4 regions of the Megasphaera massiliensis genome follow, and region 2 is predicted to be linked to each of the others. Evidence: riboswitches for the same ligand, from Rfam matches in the RefSeq annotation. Region 2 holds a riboswitch; each other region holds the start of a gene.
The links. Region 2 has a riboswitch for S-adenosylmethionine ahead of UCI88_RS06800 (MetQ/NlpA family ABC transporter substrate-binding protein). Riboswitches for the same ligand answer to the same signal wherever they lie in the genome.
Positions count from the first base shown of each region.

Region 1 (3,763 bases), on a different contig from region 2:
CTTTTCTGCACTATTGTATAAGGGGGAATCCTTATGGTTTCAACAGATACGCGCAAGAAATATGAAAAACTGCAAGATATATTAAAGTCGCTGGGCAGTGTCGTCGTCGGCTTTTCCGGCGGCGTGGACAGTACTTTTTTGACCTATGCCGCCCATGAAGCGCTGGGTGATAAGGTCCTGGCCATTACGGCCGTATCGGCCACCCTGCCGGGGAGTGAAGCGGCTGATGCCAAGGCCATGGCGGAATTCATCGGCGTCGAACACCGGTTGGTCAATTCGACGGAGTTCGACGATCCGACGTTTGTGGAAAATCCGCCGGAACGCTGCTATTACTGTAAGAAGATCCGCTTCACGGCCTTGGTGAACCTAGCTAGGTCCGAAGGCTATCAGTGGGTCATCGACGGCGGCAATGTCGACGATCTCGGCGATTACCGGCCGGGCATGAAGGCCCTTAAAGAGCTGTCTGATTCGGTCCGCAGTCCCATGATCGAAGCCGGCTTAGACAAGGCCGATATCCGGGCCCTGTCCAAGGAATTCGGTCTCCAGACCTGGAATAAGCAGAGTGCCGCTTGTTTGGCCAGCCGCGTTCCTTACGGCGTCCGCCTGACGCCGCATCTCCTGGCTCAGATCGATGCTGCCGAAGCCGCTGTGGCTCCTTACGTTCAAGGGTCGCTGCGGGTCCGCTATCACGGCGACGTAGCCCGTATCGAAGTGGGCTTAGACGAGATCCCGTCGGTGTTGGCCCATCGCCAGGAAATCGTCCGGGCCATTAAGGATACGGGGTTCTCCTACGTTACCCTCGACCTTGGCGGCTATGAAATGGGAAGTCTCAATGATGTCATCGATACCGATGAGGAAGTAAAGTGATATGGCTGTTACCAAGAAAGTAAAAGATGAAATGCTCCAGCGTTTCCAGGATCAATACGGCATCATGAAGCCGGCCCTGCACTACAATTCGCCCTTTGAACTGATGATTGCCGTCATCTTGTCGGCTCAGTGCACGGACGAACGGGTCAATATCGTGACGGCCGGCCTCTTCCCGGAATATAATACGGCAGAAAAGATGCTGTCCCTCGGCCTCGACGGCCTCGAAGAAAAGATTCGGACCTGCGGCCTTTATCACAGCAAGGCCAAGAATATCCTGGCCAACTGCGCCATCCTCTGTGAAGACTATGGCGGTGAAGTACCGCAGACTTTTGACGAATTGGTGAAACTGCCCGGCGTCGGCCGCAAGACGGCCAATGTCCTGGTCAGTGTCTTGTTCGACATTCCGGCCATCGCCGTCGATACCCACGTCTTTCGCGTATCCAATCGGCTCCAGCTGGCCAAAGGCAAGACGCCCCTTGAAGTCGAAAAGGGACTGCAGAAGGCCATTCCCAAGGAATGGTGGAGCCGGGCTCATCATTGGCTCATCTGGCACGGACGACGGGTCTGCAAGGCCCGAAAGCCTTTATGCGACGAATGCTTCCTCTCTGATTTATGCCCGGGAAGTCAAAATAAGCCGTCGAAGAAGTAATTTTGTTAAAAAGTTATTGACAAACAGCGAAAAGTTTTATAAAATACTACCAATACATACAAAATTTCATACCGCAATATCCAGAGCAGCTGAGGGATGGGCCCGATGACGCTGCGGCAACCTGCCAATGGTAAGGTGCCAATTCCTACAGGCTATTCCTGAAAGATATGATGTGAATTGAGGCGCAGCTTGAGGGCAGCGCCTCTTTTTTGTATGATGCACTTATTCTTTATGATGGGGTTGGGGGGACTTTTCTTATGAATGATTCCAGCAGACAGACGATTCGGAAACGGGATGTCATCATCCTGGGCTTTGCTTTTTTTGCCACCTATTTCGGGGCCGGCAATCTTATTTTTCCGCCGCACTTGGGGCTCAACAGCGGCAGTGATTTCTTGTCGGGCCTGGCCGGTTTGACCTTGTCGGGGATTTTCCTGCCTATTTTTACGCTCATCGTCATCGGCCTCAACGGCGACGTCCATACGATTACGGACAAGGTCGGAAAATATACGTACCGGATTTTATTGGCGGCTTTGATGCTGGTCTGTACCTTCGTGTCCATTCCGCGGACGGCGGCGACGGCCATCCAGCTCGGTGTACAAGGAAATTTTCCGGCAGCGCCCATGATTCCTTTAGTCGTCCTTTATTTCCTGCTCTGCTACTTCTTCGTCGCCGACCCGCATAACGTCATGGACCGCATGGGCAAGTATTTGACGCCGGCCTTGGCCTTCATTTTGGTGGCCATCGCCATTGCCGGGATTTTCTTCCCCTTGGGGACGCCGGCGGAACCTGCCGCAGACAATCCCTTCGTCAATGCCTTCCTCGGCGGCTACAATACGGGCGACGTCCTGGTCAGCTTCATCATGGCTGCCGTCTTCCTCAGCTCCATTCGCGGCAAGGGCTATACGGGCGTCGGCCAGCGCAATAAGGTCCTCATCTACTGCGGCGTCGTCTCCTTCGTCCTGCTGCTCATCATCTACGGCAGCCTGCTCTACATGGGGGCCAGCGTCAGTTCCTACTATCCCCAGTCCATCGGCCGGGCTGAACTCTTGGTAGCCATCATCCACCGCATCGGCACCTGGGTCATGATTCCCATGGGCATCGCCGTCGTCTTGGCCTGCCTGACGACAGCCATCGGTCAGATCGCTGCCGTTGCGGAATTTACCAGCACGACTTCCGGCAGCCGTGTCAGTTATAAACAGGCGGCCGTCGCCTGCTCGATCCTCTCGGCCCTGACGGCCTTCCTCGGTGTCGACGGCATCGTCACCTACATCGGCTGGATCTTCGGCGTCGCTTATCCGCCGTGCCTGGCCTTATTGGTCTTAGGCATCGTCGGTCCCTTGCTGCCCAATCAGTGGGCCTATAAGGGTTCGGTCTACTTGGTCACGGTCTTCGCCTGCTTGGAATCCCTGCCGGGCCTTAGCAGCCTGGCCGTTGCCAAAGCCATCGTCGCTGCCGTTCCCTTGTCGGCCTACGGCTTCGGCTGGATCGTTCCCTTTGTCGTCGGTCTTGTCGGCGGGTCTGTTCTGGGGCATTTCGCGTCGGAATCGGAGGCCTTGGAAGTCGAGGCAAAATAATGGTAAAGGCATTGTACTTAAATTTTTCAGAGTACGATGCCTTTTTTGTTGCACAATGGAGAATTTCTATCTATAATGGTAGCATAAATCAGCGCAAAGGAGGTTTTTTTCATGGACTTTAAAAAATTGTATATCGATGGCCAGTGGGTAGCTCCCTTATCCGGCCAATACATCGACGTTGAAAATCCGGCGACGAAGGAAGTTTTCACGACCGTTGCCGCTGCCGGTGAACAGGATGTCGCCGCGGCCTCAGCTGCTGCAGCCAAGGCCTTTCCTGCGTGGGCGGCAAGGCCGATGGAAGAACGAATTGATTTTATGAGAAAATTGCTTAAAGAGCTCATTCAGTTTGAACCGCAGATGGTCGATGCCACCGTCAAGGAATTGGGCATCCCCGTTTCCTTCGTTAAGACCAATCACATCGCCTACCAGTTCGTACGGACCCAGTCTTATATCGACTTGGCCCCGGACCTGCCCTTAGTCGAAAAACTGCCCCAGTCCGTCGTCTACCGCCGTCCCTTAGGGGTCATCGGCTGCATCACGCCGTGGAACTATCCTTTGGGCCAGGTTATCCAGAAAGTCATCCCGGCTATTTTAGTCGGTGCTACGGTCGTCTTAAAGCCCAGCCAGTCTACGCCGGTAACGGCTTATTATTTGGCCGAAGCCTTTGATCGGG
Region 1 covers NZ_JAXIXE010000045.1:61,019-64,781, reverse strand. The annotation lists gene larE (ATP-dependent sacrificial sulfur transferase LarE) at 34-867, shown strand; gene nth (endonuclease III) at 869-1,516, shown strand; SAM riboswitch class I at 1,590-1,688, shown strand; gene UCI88_RS10120 (branched-chain amino acid transport system II carrier protein) at 1,774-3,090, shown strand; gene UCI88_RS10115 (aldehyde dehydrogenase family protein) at 3,202-3,763, shown strand, end outside.
Region 1: linked by a shared signal. The riboswitch ahead of UCI88_RS10120 (branched-chain amino acid transport system II carrier protein) and the one ahead of UCI88_RS06800 (MetQ/NlpA family ABC transporter substrate-binding protein) in region 2 are both predicted to bind S-adenosylmethionine.

Region 2 (3,763 bases):
GGAAAAAGAAGACGACGGCCGCATCCACGCCTATGGTTACGTCCTAAAAGAATAAGCTTGTACATGAAAAAAACACGATTCCTTCCTTAAGCAGGAGAAATCGTGTTTTTGATTGATTATCTTACAAGAGGTTTTTGACGGCATCGGAGATCCGTTTGGCGATGTCCGGATTATTCATGGTGTAGACGTGGATACCGTCGACGCCGTTGGCCAGAAGGTCGGCGATTTGGTCGATGGCATAGGTGATGCCGATATCGTACATGGCGTCCGGTTTATCGCCGTATTTGGCAATGGCCCGCTGGAATTTGATGGGCAGGGTAGCGCCGCACATGGCAATCATGTTTTCGATTTGGCGCTTATTGGTGACCGGCATGATGCCGGCTTCGATGGGAACCTTGATGCCGGCGATTTCACAGCGTTCTAGGAAGCGGTAAAATACGGCATTGTCAAAAAACATCTGAGAAATCAGTTCGCTGGCCCCGGCATCGACCTTGGTCTTTAAGTTGCGGATGTCGGCGGCGACGGTCTTGGCCTCAGCATGGCCTTCGGGATAGCAGGCACCGATGATGTTGAACTCCGGAGCCTTTTCTTTAATAAAGGCGATGAGGTCGCTGGCGTGTTCGAAGCGGTGCGTTCGTTCTCTTCCCGGCGTTTCGTCGCCGCGAAGGGCCAGGATGTTTTCGATGCCTCGAGCCTTCAGCTCCTGCAATGTTTTAAGTGCATCTTCTTCGGTCAGATAGATGCAGGGCATGTGGGCTACTGTTTCACAGCCCAGGTTTTTTATATATGTTGCGACTTCCGTCGTGCGGTTGCCGCCGTTGCCGCCGGCTCCACAGGTCACGCTGATGAAGTCCGGATGGATCTTGCTCAGTTCATCGAGCGTCGGGTAGACGGTTTCGATGGGCGTATCTCGCTTTGGCGGGAAAACTTCGAATGAAAAGACCGTCTTTTTTGCAAAAAGCTCATGAGTATGCATACATTAATTTCCCCCTCAGATCATAAGAAGATAAAGGGCTGCCCCATAGAGGCAGCCTCTTTTCTATATCTTTATTATATTGAAGATTTTGTTGCCTGTCTATTAGAAACTCGGTAAGATAGCGCCTTGGTACTTGTCTTCGATGAATTTCTTGACTTCCGGAGACTGGAGGGCTTTGACGAGCTTCTGGATTTCCGGACGGTTTTCGTCGCCGTCACGGACGACGACGACGTTAGCGTAAGGCGAATCCTTCGGTTCCAGGAAGAGGGCGTCCTTCAAAGGATTGAGGCCGGCTTCCATAGCGAAGTTGGTGTTGATGAGGGCGATGTCGACGTCGTCGATGGAGCGGGGAATCTGAGCAGCTTCGAGTTCGACGAACTGGAGGTTTTTATCGTTCTTTACGACATCCTGGACGGTGGAGGTGATGTTGCCGCCGTCTTTAAGTGTGATGAGACCGGCGCTCTGAAGGATGAGGAGGGCGCGGCCGCCGTTGGTCGGGTCGTTAGGGATGGCGACTTTTGCACCGTTAGCGAGATCTTTCAGATCTTTAATTTTGCGGGAGTAAATGCCCATGGGTTCGACATGGATCTTGGCGATGGCTTTTAATTTGGTACCGTGTTCGCTGTTGAATTTATCGAGGTACGGCGTGTGCTGGAAGAAGTTGGCATCCAGTTCCTTATCATTCAAAGCCAGGTTCGGTTTGACGTAGTCCGTGAATTCGACGACCTTGAGGTCGACCCCTTCTTTGGCCAAGAGCGGTTTGATTTCGTTGAGGATTTCCGCGTGGGGAACGGGGGTTGCGCCGACGGTGACGGTGACATTCTTGTCGGACGAAGCCGTCGTCTGGGAATCACTGCCGCAGCCGGCGGCTAAGAATGCAACGGCCATCAGGGCCGCAGCGGCGAGAACGGAAAGTTTTTTGAAGTTTTTCATGAGTTATACCTCCTGTTAATAGAATAGTCAGACCTTTTTGCTTCGCCATTATCCATGAAAAAAGCCTCTTCCCGAAAGAGAAAGAGGCTTGGTCTTGGTTCTTTATCTCTCGGAATAGTTTCCGCAGGAATTAGCACCGTGTTATCGGTTGCCGGGCTTCATAGGGCCAGTCCCTCCGCCGCTCTGGATAAATGTCGTTTCAATTGTCTTGTGTAATAGTTTACCATGAATGGGCAATTTGTCAATATGAAAATACTCGATAATCAGTGTCAATTTGAAATGATACGGTGCGAAAAAATTATATTTTAAACGAGGAACCTGTTTTGAGGTTCTTCTATCTTGACAAGAGTCCATTGCCATTATATAATCTAAAGCAAATCATAAATGTTGTCGATGAACGAAACGAGTATATCCGATTGTGGCAGCTACAGCGAGCCGATGGCAGTGGAAGTTCGGCGCAGACCGGCGGATAGAATGGATTCGGGAGATGCGGCCTGAACGGTGACCAGTAGGGTGCGACGGTGTATTTCCACCGCTATCAAAGAAACGTGTATCGCCGTGAGGCCGTACATGTAGAGCTGGACTTACTGAGTCAATTTGGGTGGTACCGCGGAAGAATCTGAACCTTTCGTCCCTTTATAGGGATGGAAAGGTTTTTTTATTGTCTTCAAAGAGAAGGGGAGAGAAAGATGCTGGAAATGAAGGATGTCAGTTTCAATTACGGTAGCGGTGTTCCCGTATTGGAAGGTGTAAATGTGCAAATCGGTGAAGGTGAGTTCATCGGCCTCGGCGGCCGCAACGGCTGCGGGAAAACGACGGTGACCCGCCTGCTCATGGGTCTTGAAAAGCCCGTTTCCGGTGAAATCGTATATAACGGCAAGGTCATAAACGGTGACGATGCTTCCGTTCGCAGCCATTTTATCGGTTATGTATTCCAGCGGCCGGAACGACAGATGTTTCGGCCGACGGTTCGGGAAGAAGTGGCCTATGGACCAAAGCAGCTGGGCATGAGTGAGTCCGAAATCCAAGAAGCTGTTGAGGAAGCCTTGAAGGCGACGCAGCTGACGGAGCTTGCCGAATCGTATCCGCCCAACCTCAATCGCGGTGAAAAACAGCGGGTTGCCATCGCCTCGGCCATTGCCATGCATACTCAGTATCTCATCCTCGATGAACCGACGAGCGGTCAGGACAGCGAAGATAAGGAGCAGCTCATGGAACTTTTGAGCGAACTTCATCAAAAGGGCATGACCATCCTCATCATCAGTCATGATATGGATATTTTTGCAGAATACTGTCAACGGGTCATCGTCATCGGCAATCATACCAAGGCCTTTGACGGGACGCCGGAAGAACTGTTTACGAAACGCCCTGATCTATATGACTTGGGCCTGAGCCGGCCCGACGCCGTCGCCTTGTCTATGGCGGCACCGGATTTTCCTTATTGTAAATCGATGAAAGAGTTTACGGCAGCCATGCTGGAAAGAATAGGAGGTACGAAATGATGATGAAAAAATTTGTTCCCGTTACGAAATTAATCGGTACCTTTGCCTTTTCTTTTTGGGCTCTGGTCATGCATACGCCCCTTCCTTTAGTCGGTTTGGTCGTCCTTGAACTCATTCTATTAGGCATGTGCGGCAGCTTATCCCGCAATGTCAAGGCCGTATTCAGCCTGATCATTTTCGCCGTCTTCTTGGCGGTCGTACAGCTCCTAGGCGGCGGATCGATGGAATCGGCTTACGTCACGGGCCTTCGCATGCTGGCCATGACCATCGTTTTCATCATCTTGCTGACGACGACGCGCCTCCAGGATTTGACGGCAGCCTTGGTCAAGCAGATTAAGATCCCTTATGAATA
Region 2 covers NZ_JAXIXE010000035.1:41,318-45,080, forward strand. The annotation lists gene speC (ornithine decarboxylase) at 1-55, shown strand, start outside; gene metF (methylenetetrahydrofolate reductase [NAD(P)H]) at 122-976, opposite strand; gene UCI88_RS06800 (MetQ/NlpA family ABC transporter substrate-binding protein) at 1,079-1,909, opposite strand; SAM riboswitch class I at 2,009-2,103, opposite strand; T-box leader at 2,294-2,548, shown strand; gene UCI88_RS06805 (energy-coupling factor ABC transporter ATP-binding protein) at 2,599-3,411, shown strand; gene UCI88_RS06810 (energy-coupling factor transporter transmembrane component T family protein) at 3,414-3,763, shown strand, end outside.

Region 3 (3,763 bases), on a different contig from region 2:
TATCCTCAAAAAGAGCTCGACCGGCTACGACTTGGAACAGCTCATCATCGGCAGTGAAGGAACGCTCGGCATCATCACCAAGGTGACGGTAAAGCTCATCCCCCTGCCGCCGTACCGCTTCGACGTCCTGGCCGTCTACACCGATCCGCGCAAGGCCCTGCACATGGTCCCCAAGCTGATGAAAGCCGGTATCGATCCGACCAGTGTCGAATACATGGACAACTCGTACGTCCGCGGCTGTGCCGATTACTGCCATTACAAGGACATGCCCCATTACGACGACGGCATTTACGTCATCATCACCGTCGAAACCTTCCAGGAAGACGAATTGGACACCAAAATGGACAAAGTCTGCACGATCTGTGAAGAATCGGGGGCTGTAAACGTCCTCGAAGCCGACGACCGCATTTGGAATATGCGCCGCAACTGCCAGACCTCAGTCGAACTCCAGAGCAAGGTATTCCTGACCGACGACGTCGTCGTACCGGTTCATAAGATTGCCGGAACGATCGAAAAAATCATGGACATCGGTCAAAATTATCCCTTTGAAGTTAAAATCAATGCTCACATCGGCGACGGCAACCTGCACATCGTCCTCTGCAAGATGGATATGAGCGACGAAGAGTGGGACAAAAACGTCGAAGAATTCCATCAACAAGTATACGCCTATGCCTACAGCGTCGGCGGCCGCCTGGCCGGCGAACACGGTATCGGCGCCAAAAAGCTGAAATACATGGAACAGTTCACGCCCAAGGGCGAACTGACCATCATGAAGACCATCAAACGGGCCCTCGACCCGAAGGGTATCTTAAATCCGGGAAAAGTCATCGACGCATAAAAAACTACGGCCTTATGAGGGATTGCTCATAAGGCCGTAGTTTTTTTATGCCCCCATCGTTCCGGCGGCAGCGATTATTCTTTTACGATTTTTAAGGAAATGGCCGCCATGACGACCAAGAGGACCGTGACCAGGCTGAAAGACGCGTACAGCGAATAGGTCCGGCCGATAAAGCCAAGGAGGGCCGGCGCCAAAAGGATGCCGGCGTAGCCGATGGTACTGACCGACGAAACGGCGTCAGAAATAGGCATGACTTTCTGCCGCCCCAAGAGGGAATAGAAAATAGGTACCGTGTTGGCCGTACCGAGACCGATTAAAATGAAGGACAGGAAGAGCAGCCAGCCTTCGCTGATCGTCAAGAGTCCGATAAATCCCAAAAAGGCAATGGGCAGGGACAGGGCAAGAAGGCGCCGCGGCCCCCAATGCATAGTCAGCGTATCCCCTGCCAGGCGGGTGATGAAGGACGAAGCCGTAAACAAGGTCAGCCCCAAGCCCGACCGGGAGATATCGATGCCCTTTTCAAGGGTCATGAAGACGCCGCTCCAGTCATCGATAGCGCCTTCGACGAGAAAGGCAATCATACAAATAAGGCCGATGACGGCGATTTGGCCCTTAGGCCGTATGAAGTGCGGCCGTTTCTGAGCCGCCTGGCGTTCATTGTGCAAGTGAGGCCCGAAAAAGAAAACGCAGGCCATGATGACAGCCGAACTGGCAAAGGCTACGCCCTGCCAGGGCAGGTGGAATTGGAGCAAAAAGGCAAAGAAGGCGGCGCCCATGAAATTGCCCAGAGACCACATGGCCTGCAAGCCCGACATGATGCGCGTACGAACTTTTCGTTCGATAAAGATGCCATTGATATTGACGACGACATCCATGAGGCCTAAAGAAGCGCCGAGGCAGACCGCCGTCAGGACAGCCAGCCCATAGGCCGGCATGTAGCACAAGAGATTCAAAAAGGCAGCGATGCAAAAGCCGGCGATGGTCAAGGAACGACGGCAGCCGAGACGGGCCGCAATGGTACCGGCCAGCATCATCATGATCAAGGCCCCGAGGCCGATTCCCAGCAAGAGAAAGCCCAAGTGGTCGGCCGGTATCGCCAGGTTCCGTTTCAAGAAAGGAATGAGCGACGCCCACGTCGTAAAGCCGAAACCGCCGATAAAGTAAAAGGCTTTTGCCGAATAAATCTGCCAATGTAAATCCCGTTCAAACTGCATATTTTATCACCTCGAAGCTATGTGCGCAAAAAAAGCCGGATAAAAAACCACAACAGACCTGACTGCCCTTACGTCGACCTGCAAATATACGGACTTGCAGGACCTCCGGACAATGGCTGCTGCGACATCTTATCCAGCCTGATACAATACGGGTATAAAGCCCTCCGATGAGTAGGTTCATTATAACATGAGACAAAAAAATTCTCAAGAAAAGCAAAAAAGGACTTGACAGTGTATTCTCTCAATGGTACTATATACACCATCAACAACACATTGTCTTTCATCAAGAGCAGCCGAGGGAATGGCCCGATGACGCTGCGGCAACCCCCAATCGGGATAGGTGCCAAGTCCAGCGGTATATTACCGGCAGATGAACGAATCGCAATCCGAGCCGTCATCTGAATGACGGCTTTTCTTTTTGAGCGACAACTTCCATTTACTTTCAGAAAGGATATGATTTACATGAAAATAACGGTAAAAAAAGTCTTTGCAGCCCTCCTCATCGCCACGGCCTGCCTGGCTGTCGCCGGCTGCGGTTCCTCCAGCGATTCCGCTGCCTCCGGTGACAAGAAAGAAATCAAAGTCGGCGTCACCGCCGGTCCCCATGCAGAAGTCATGGAAGAAGTCGCCAAAGAAGCTGCCAAACAAGGCCTCGACATCAAAGTCGTCGAATTCAACGACTACGTCCAGCCCAACAAGGCCCTGGCTGACGGAGACCTCGATATGAACTCCATGCAGCACCAGCCGTACCTCGATAACGTCGTCAAGAAACAGGGCTTAAAGCTCGTTTCCATCGGCAAGACGATTATCCTGCCCATGGCCGTTTATTCCCATAAATATAAAGATCTCAAAGACGTCGCCGACGGCGCCAAGGTAACGATTCCGAACGACCCGACCAACGGTGCCCGGGCCTTGCTCCTGCTCCAACAGGCCGGCCTGATTACCTTGAAGAACGGCAACTCCGTAGACGCTTCGGTAACGGACATTACGGCCAATCCGAAAAATCTCCAGTTCGTCGAACTCGATGCCGCTCAGATTCCCCGTTCTCTCGATGACACGGACCTGGCCTGCGTCAACACCAACTACGCCATTCCGGCCGGTCTGAACCCGCAGAAGGATTCCCTCCTCGTTGAATCGAAGGACTCGCCGTATGCCAACGTACTCGTCGTTCGCCAAGGCGATGAAAACAACGAAACCTACAAAAAGGTCCTCGCTATTTATCAGTCTGCCCCGATTAAACAGTTCATCGACGAACACTTCCAAGGAACGATTCTCCCGGCATTCTAAGCCATCGCTTCTAAAAGACAGCCTTCAAAAAAGATAGACACTACAAGGCCTCGTGCATAATATCTTCTGCACGAGGCCTTTTTATTATGGTATAATAAAAATTATCATCATGAATCAGAAAGGAGCCTGACCTATGAAAGCAGTATTCGTCGACTTCGAGATGAACCCCATCGGGCGAGACCAAAAAGAAGCACGCCGAACGTGTAAGGGCGAAATCATCGAAATCGGTGCCGTCAAGATAGACGAAGAAGGCAATGAAATCTCAGCCTACAAAGAATACGTCATGCCGGAATACACGACGGCCATGAATCAGACTTGCCAAGAATTGACGGGCATTACGATGGAAATGTTAAAGGGAAAGCCCCATTTCACTGAAGCCTTCGGTCACTTTCTCACCTGGTGCAATGAAGGCTGTCCCAACGAT
Region 3 covers NZ_JAXIXE010000048.1:11,879-15,641, forward strand. The annotation lists gene UCI88_RS10565 (FAD-binding oxidoreductase) at 1-838, shown strand, start outside; gene UCI88_RS10570 (MFS transporter) at 913-2,052, opposite strand; SAM riboswitch class I at 2,330-2,429, shown strand; gene UCI88_RS10575 (MetQ/NlpA family ABC transporter substrate-binding protein) at 2,515-3,339, shown strand; gene UCI88_RS10580 (3'-5' exonuclease) at 3,473-3,763, shown strand, end outside.
Region 3: linked by a shared signal. The riboswitch ahead of UCI88_RS10575 (MetQ/NlpA family ABC transporter substrate-binding protein) and the one ahead of UCI88_RS06800 (MetQ/NlpA family ABC transporter substrate-binding protein) in region 2 are both predicted to bind S-adenosylmethionine.

Region 4 (3,763 bases), on a different contig from region 2:
TTAAGATCCTCTTGACCGGTTGTCTCCTGGGCTGGTTGGCCCGGTCCGTCGTCGCGAATATAAAGGAAAGCAACCGGAAAGCCGAAGTACGGCGAAATAAACGGCTCCGCCGCATGGCTGCCGATCACGCAGCCAGGGAAGAAAGCCGTGCCGGTGTAAGCGAACACTGAAGCATAAAGGGCGACATAAAGCCTTTTGAAAAGGACTTGTGTGAGGTAAAAACTTCATACAAGTCCTTTTCTGTATCTGCCGCTGTGACAGGCCTTTTCCGGTGAAAATCACAGCCGTTCGAATGGTTCGGAGGGATGCTTCGATTCCCGGAAGGGGCCGGAGTTACAGGGGTATTTATTCGATGCCGACCGGCTGCTGCTGTTGAAAAAGAGCGATATGACGGTCTGGAACTTTCGGGACGTTCATTTACGGACTTTCTCCAGACGTTTTCCTGTAGCTTTTTCTCGGCATTTACGATATAATATTTGAAATATACGTTCACTGTGTCCGACTGTAAGAGGCAGGAGGGCCGTGATGGAAGGAGCGATGGCATGAATATCAGAACGGCAACTCTCGACGACCTTAAGGCTGTCACCGCCGTAGAAGCGGCTTGTTTTCCGGCAGCCGAGGCGGCATCGGAAGAACGCCTGCGCGGCCGTATTTCCTACTTTGGCCGTCATTTTTGGCTGCTCTTTGGCGACGATGGGACTCTTATTTCTTTCGTCGACGGCATGGTTACGGATCAACGCGATTTGACGGACGACCTCTATGGGGATGCCTCTCTCCACGACGAAAAGGGTGCTTGGCAGATGATTTTCGGCGTCAATACATTGCCAAGTTATCGGAAGCACGGTTATGCCGCATTACTTCTCACGAAAGCTATCGACGACGCCCGCAAAGAAGGCCGCCAGGGACTGGTCCTGACCTGTAAGGAAAAACTCCTGCATTATTATGCTAAATTCGGCTTTAAAAACGAGGGACTCAGCACCTCGGAACACGGTGGCGCCGTTTGGTATCAAATGCGCCTTACTTTTTAATGAAGGCGGATGAAGGCTTCTTTATACGTAATTTTAACTTTTTTCTTCATTTTTTTCATAAAATGCCTTGACAAGACGCCTTACAAAGTGTACAATTCCAGTAACGTTTCAAGCGAATCGTTGTTGTATACATTGTATAAGAATGAGGTATGTCATTATGGGGTACTTAAAAAATTTGACCATCATGTGTTGTACGATATAATCGTATTGTACAGCTATCTATCATAGGACAATACAATACGAACCTATTCATCCAGAGCAGCCGAGGGACTGGCCCTTTGACGCTGCGGCAACCTACGTAGGTAAGGTGCCAATTCCAGCAGGATTTTACCTGGCAGATGAAGTCATGGGCATACGTTTATTTCTTGCGCCATCTGCTTATCACAGGTGGCGCTTTTCTTTTGGCAACATGGAGGGATCTTATGGAGCATGTAGCAAAATACGTGACCGACCTCGTCGGTCATACGCCGCTCTTGGAGCTGACCCGCTGGCAGGCGGTACACGGCATCAAAGGCCGGGTCCTGGCCAAGCTTGAATACTTCAATCCCTTGGGCAGCGTCAAGGATCGAGTGGCCGTGGCCATGATCGACGCCGGGATACAAGCCGGGAAGATCAATCAGGATACGGTCATCATCGAACCGACGAGCGGCAACACCGGCATCGGTCTTGCCATGGCCGCGGCCGTGAAAGGTTTGCACCTCATCTTGACCATGCCTGATACGATGAGCCTGGAAAGGCAGAAAATCGTCAAGGCTTTGGGTGCAGAAGTCGTGCTGACACCGGGCATCGAGGGGATGCGCGGCAGTATCGGCAAGGCTGAAGAACTGCGAAAGTCTTACGGCAACGCCTTCATTCCGCAGCAGTTCGACAATCCGGCCAATCCGGCCATCCACCGGACGACGACGGCCGAAGAAATCTGGCGCGATACGGACGGTAATGTCGATATCTTCATTTCGTCCGTCGGCACTGGCGGTACCATTACCGGCACGGCTGAGGGGTTAAAAAGCCATGACCGGGAGGTACAAATCGTCGCTGTCGAGCCGAAAGACTCGGCCGTCCTTCGCGGCGGAAAGCCCGGGCCCCACGCCATTCAGGGGATTGGCGCCGGCTTCATTCCCAGCGTCCTCGATATGTCACTCGTAGATGATGTGATCGACGTATCGAATGAGGATGCTTATGAACGGGCTCGGGAAGTGGCCAAGACCGACGGCCTCTTGGTCGGCATCTCGTCAGGTGCCTCCTTACAGGCGGCCCTAACCGTCGCCAAGCGGCCGGAAAATGAGGGCAAGACTATCGTCGTCCTCTTGCCGGACGGCGGCGAGCGCTATTTATCTACATCTTTATTTGAAGAAGGCCTGTAAGGGCCTGCAGTCGGTATCGAGGGGGAAAAGATATGAAACATAAAAAAATCATAGCGGTACTGACTGTCACGGCAGTCCTCACGGCGGCCGGTCTCTTGGCCGGCTGCGGTCGTGGGACTGATGAGGACACGCTTACCTTGACCAACGTCTCGTATGATCCAACACGTGAATTATATAAAGAATATAATGAAGCCTTTCAAAAGCATTATAAAGAGCAGACCGGGAAGGATATCCGCATCGTCCAGTCTCACGGCGGTTCGGGCAGCCAGGCCCGATCGGTCATCGAAGGCAGTCGGGCTGATGTCGTGACCCTGGCCCTGTCGTATGACATCGAACGCCTGGAACGGGCCGGCCTCATCGATGCCGGTTGGGAACAGGAACTTCCCGATGACTCGGCACCGTACACGTCGACCATCGTCTTTCTGGTTCGCAAGGGGAATCCTAAGGGGATACGCGACTGGAACGATTTGACGAAATCCGGCGTCAGTGTCATTACGCCCGATCCCAAGAGCAGCGGCGGTGCCTGTTGGAACTTTTTGGCCGCTTGGAGCTGGGGCCTTGATCATTTCGGGGGGAATGAAATCAAGACCCGGGCCTTCATGACCGACCTCTACCGCCATGTCACCGTCATGGACGCCGGCGCCCGGGGCTCGACGACGACCTTTGTCGAAAACGGGCAGGGGGACGTCCTCATCGCCTGGGAGAACGAAGCGCTCTATACGATGCGCGAATATCCCGGCAGCTATGAAGTCGTCGTACCCAGTGTCAGCATATTAGCACAGCCCAGTGTGGCCGTCGTCGACCGCCTGGCTCGGCGCAAGGGCCATGAACAGGCGGCTCAGGAGTACCTGCGCTATTTGTACTCTGACGAAGGCCAGGAATTGGCCGCCAAAAATGATTTCCGGCCGTCCAATCCGGAGATTCTCCGGCGCTACGCCGACCGATTTGACCTTAACGTCAAGCTGACGCGCATCAGCGACTTCGGCGGCTGGGATGCAGCCTATGTCAAATTCTTCGACGACGACGCCATGTTTGATAAAATCATGGCCGATGTCGATGGCAGTCAATAAGGAGGGATGCAGATGAATCCATTTTCAAACCCGGCGGGCGGGCGAAACCGAATTATTCCCGGCTTCGGCCTGACCCTGGGCGTGACCCTGGCCATGCTGTCCTTATTGATCCTAATCCCGTTGATATCGATTTTAGGCCACGCCTTTCAGCTGACGGCCAATGACTACGCCAAGCTCATCACCAACAGTGCCATTCGCAATGCTTTTATCACGACCCTTGGAAGTTCTTTCTTGGCGGCCCTGATCAACTCCATCTTCGGTTTCATCCTGGCCTGGGTCCTCGTCCGCTATGAATTTCGCGGCA
Region 4 covers NZ_JAXIXE010000036.1:161,023-164,785, forward strand. The annotation lists gene UCI88_RS07590 (hypothetical protein) at 1-170, shown strand, start outside; gene UCI88_RS07595 (GNAT family N-acetyltransferase) at 543-1,028, shown strand; SAM riboswitch class I at 1,275-1,373, shown strand; gene cysK (cysteine synthase A) at 1,451-2,389, shown strand; gene UCI88_RS07605 (sulfate ABC transporter substrate-binding protein) at 2,422-3,459, shown strand; gene cysT (sulfate ABC transporter permease subunit CysT) at 3,472-3,763, shown strand, end outside.
Region 4: linked by a shared signal. The riboswitch ahead of cysK (cysteine synthase A) and the one ahead of UCI88_RS06800 (MetQ/NlpA family ABC transporter substrate-binding protein) in region 2 are both predicted to bind S-adenosylmethionine.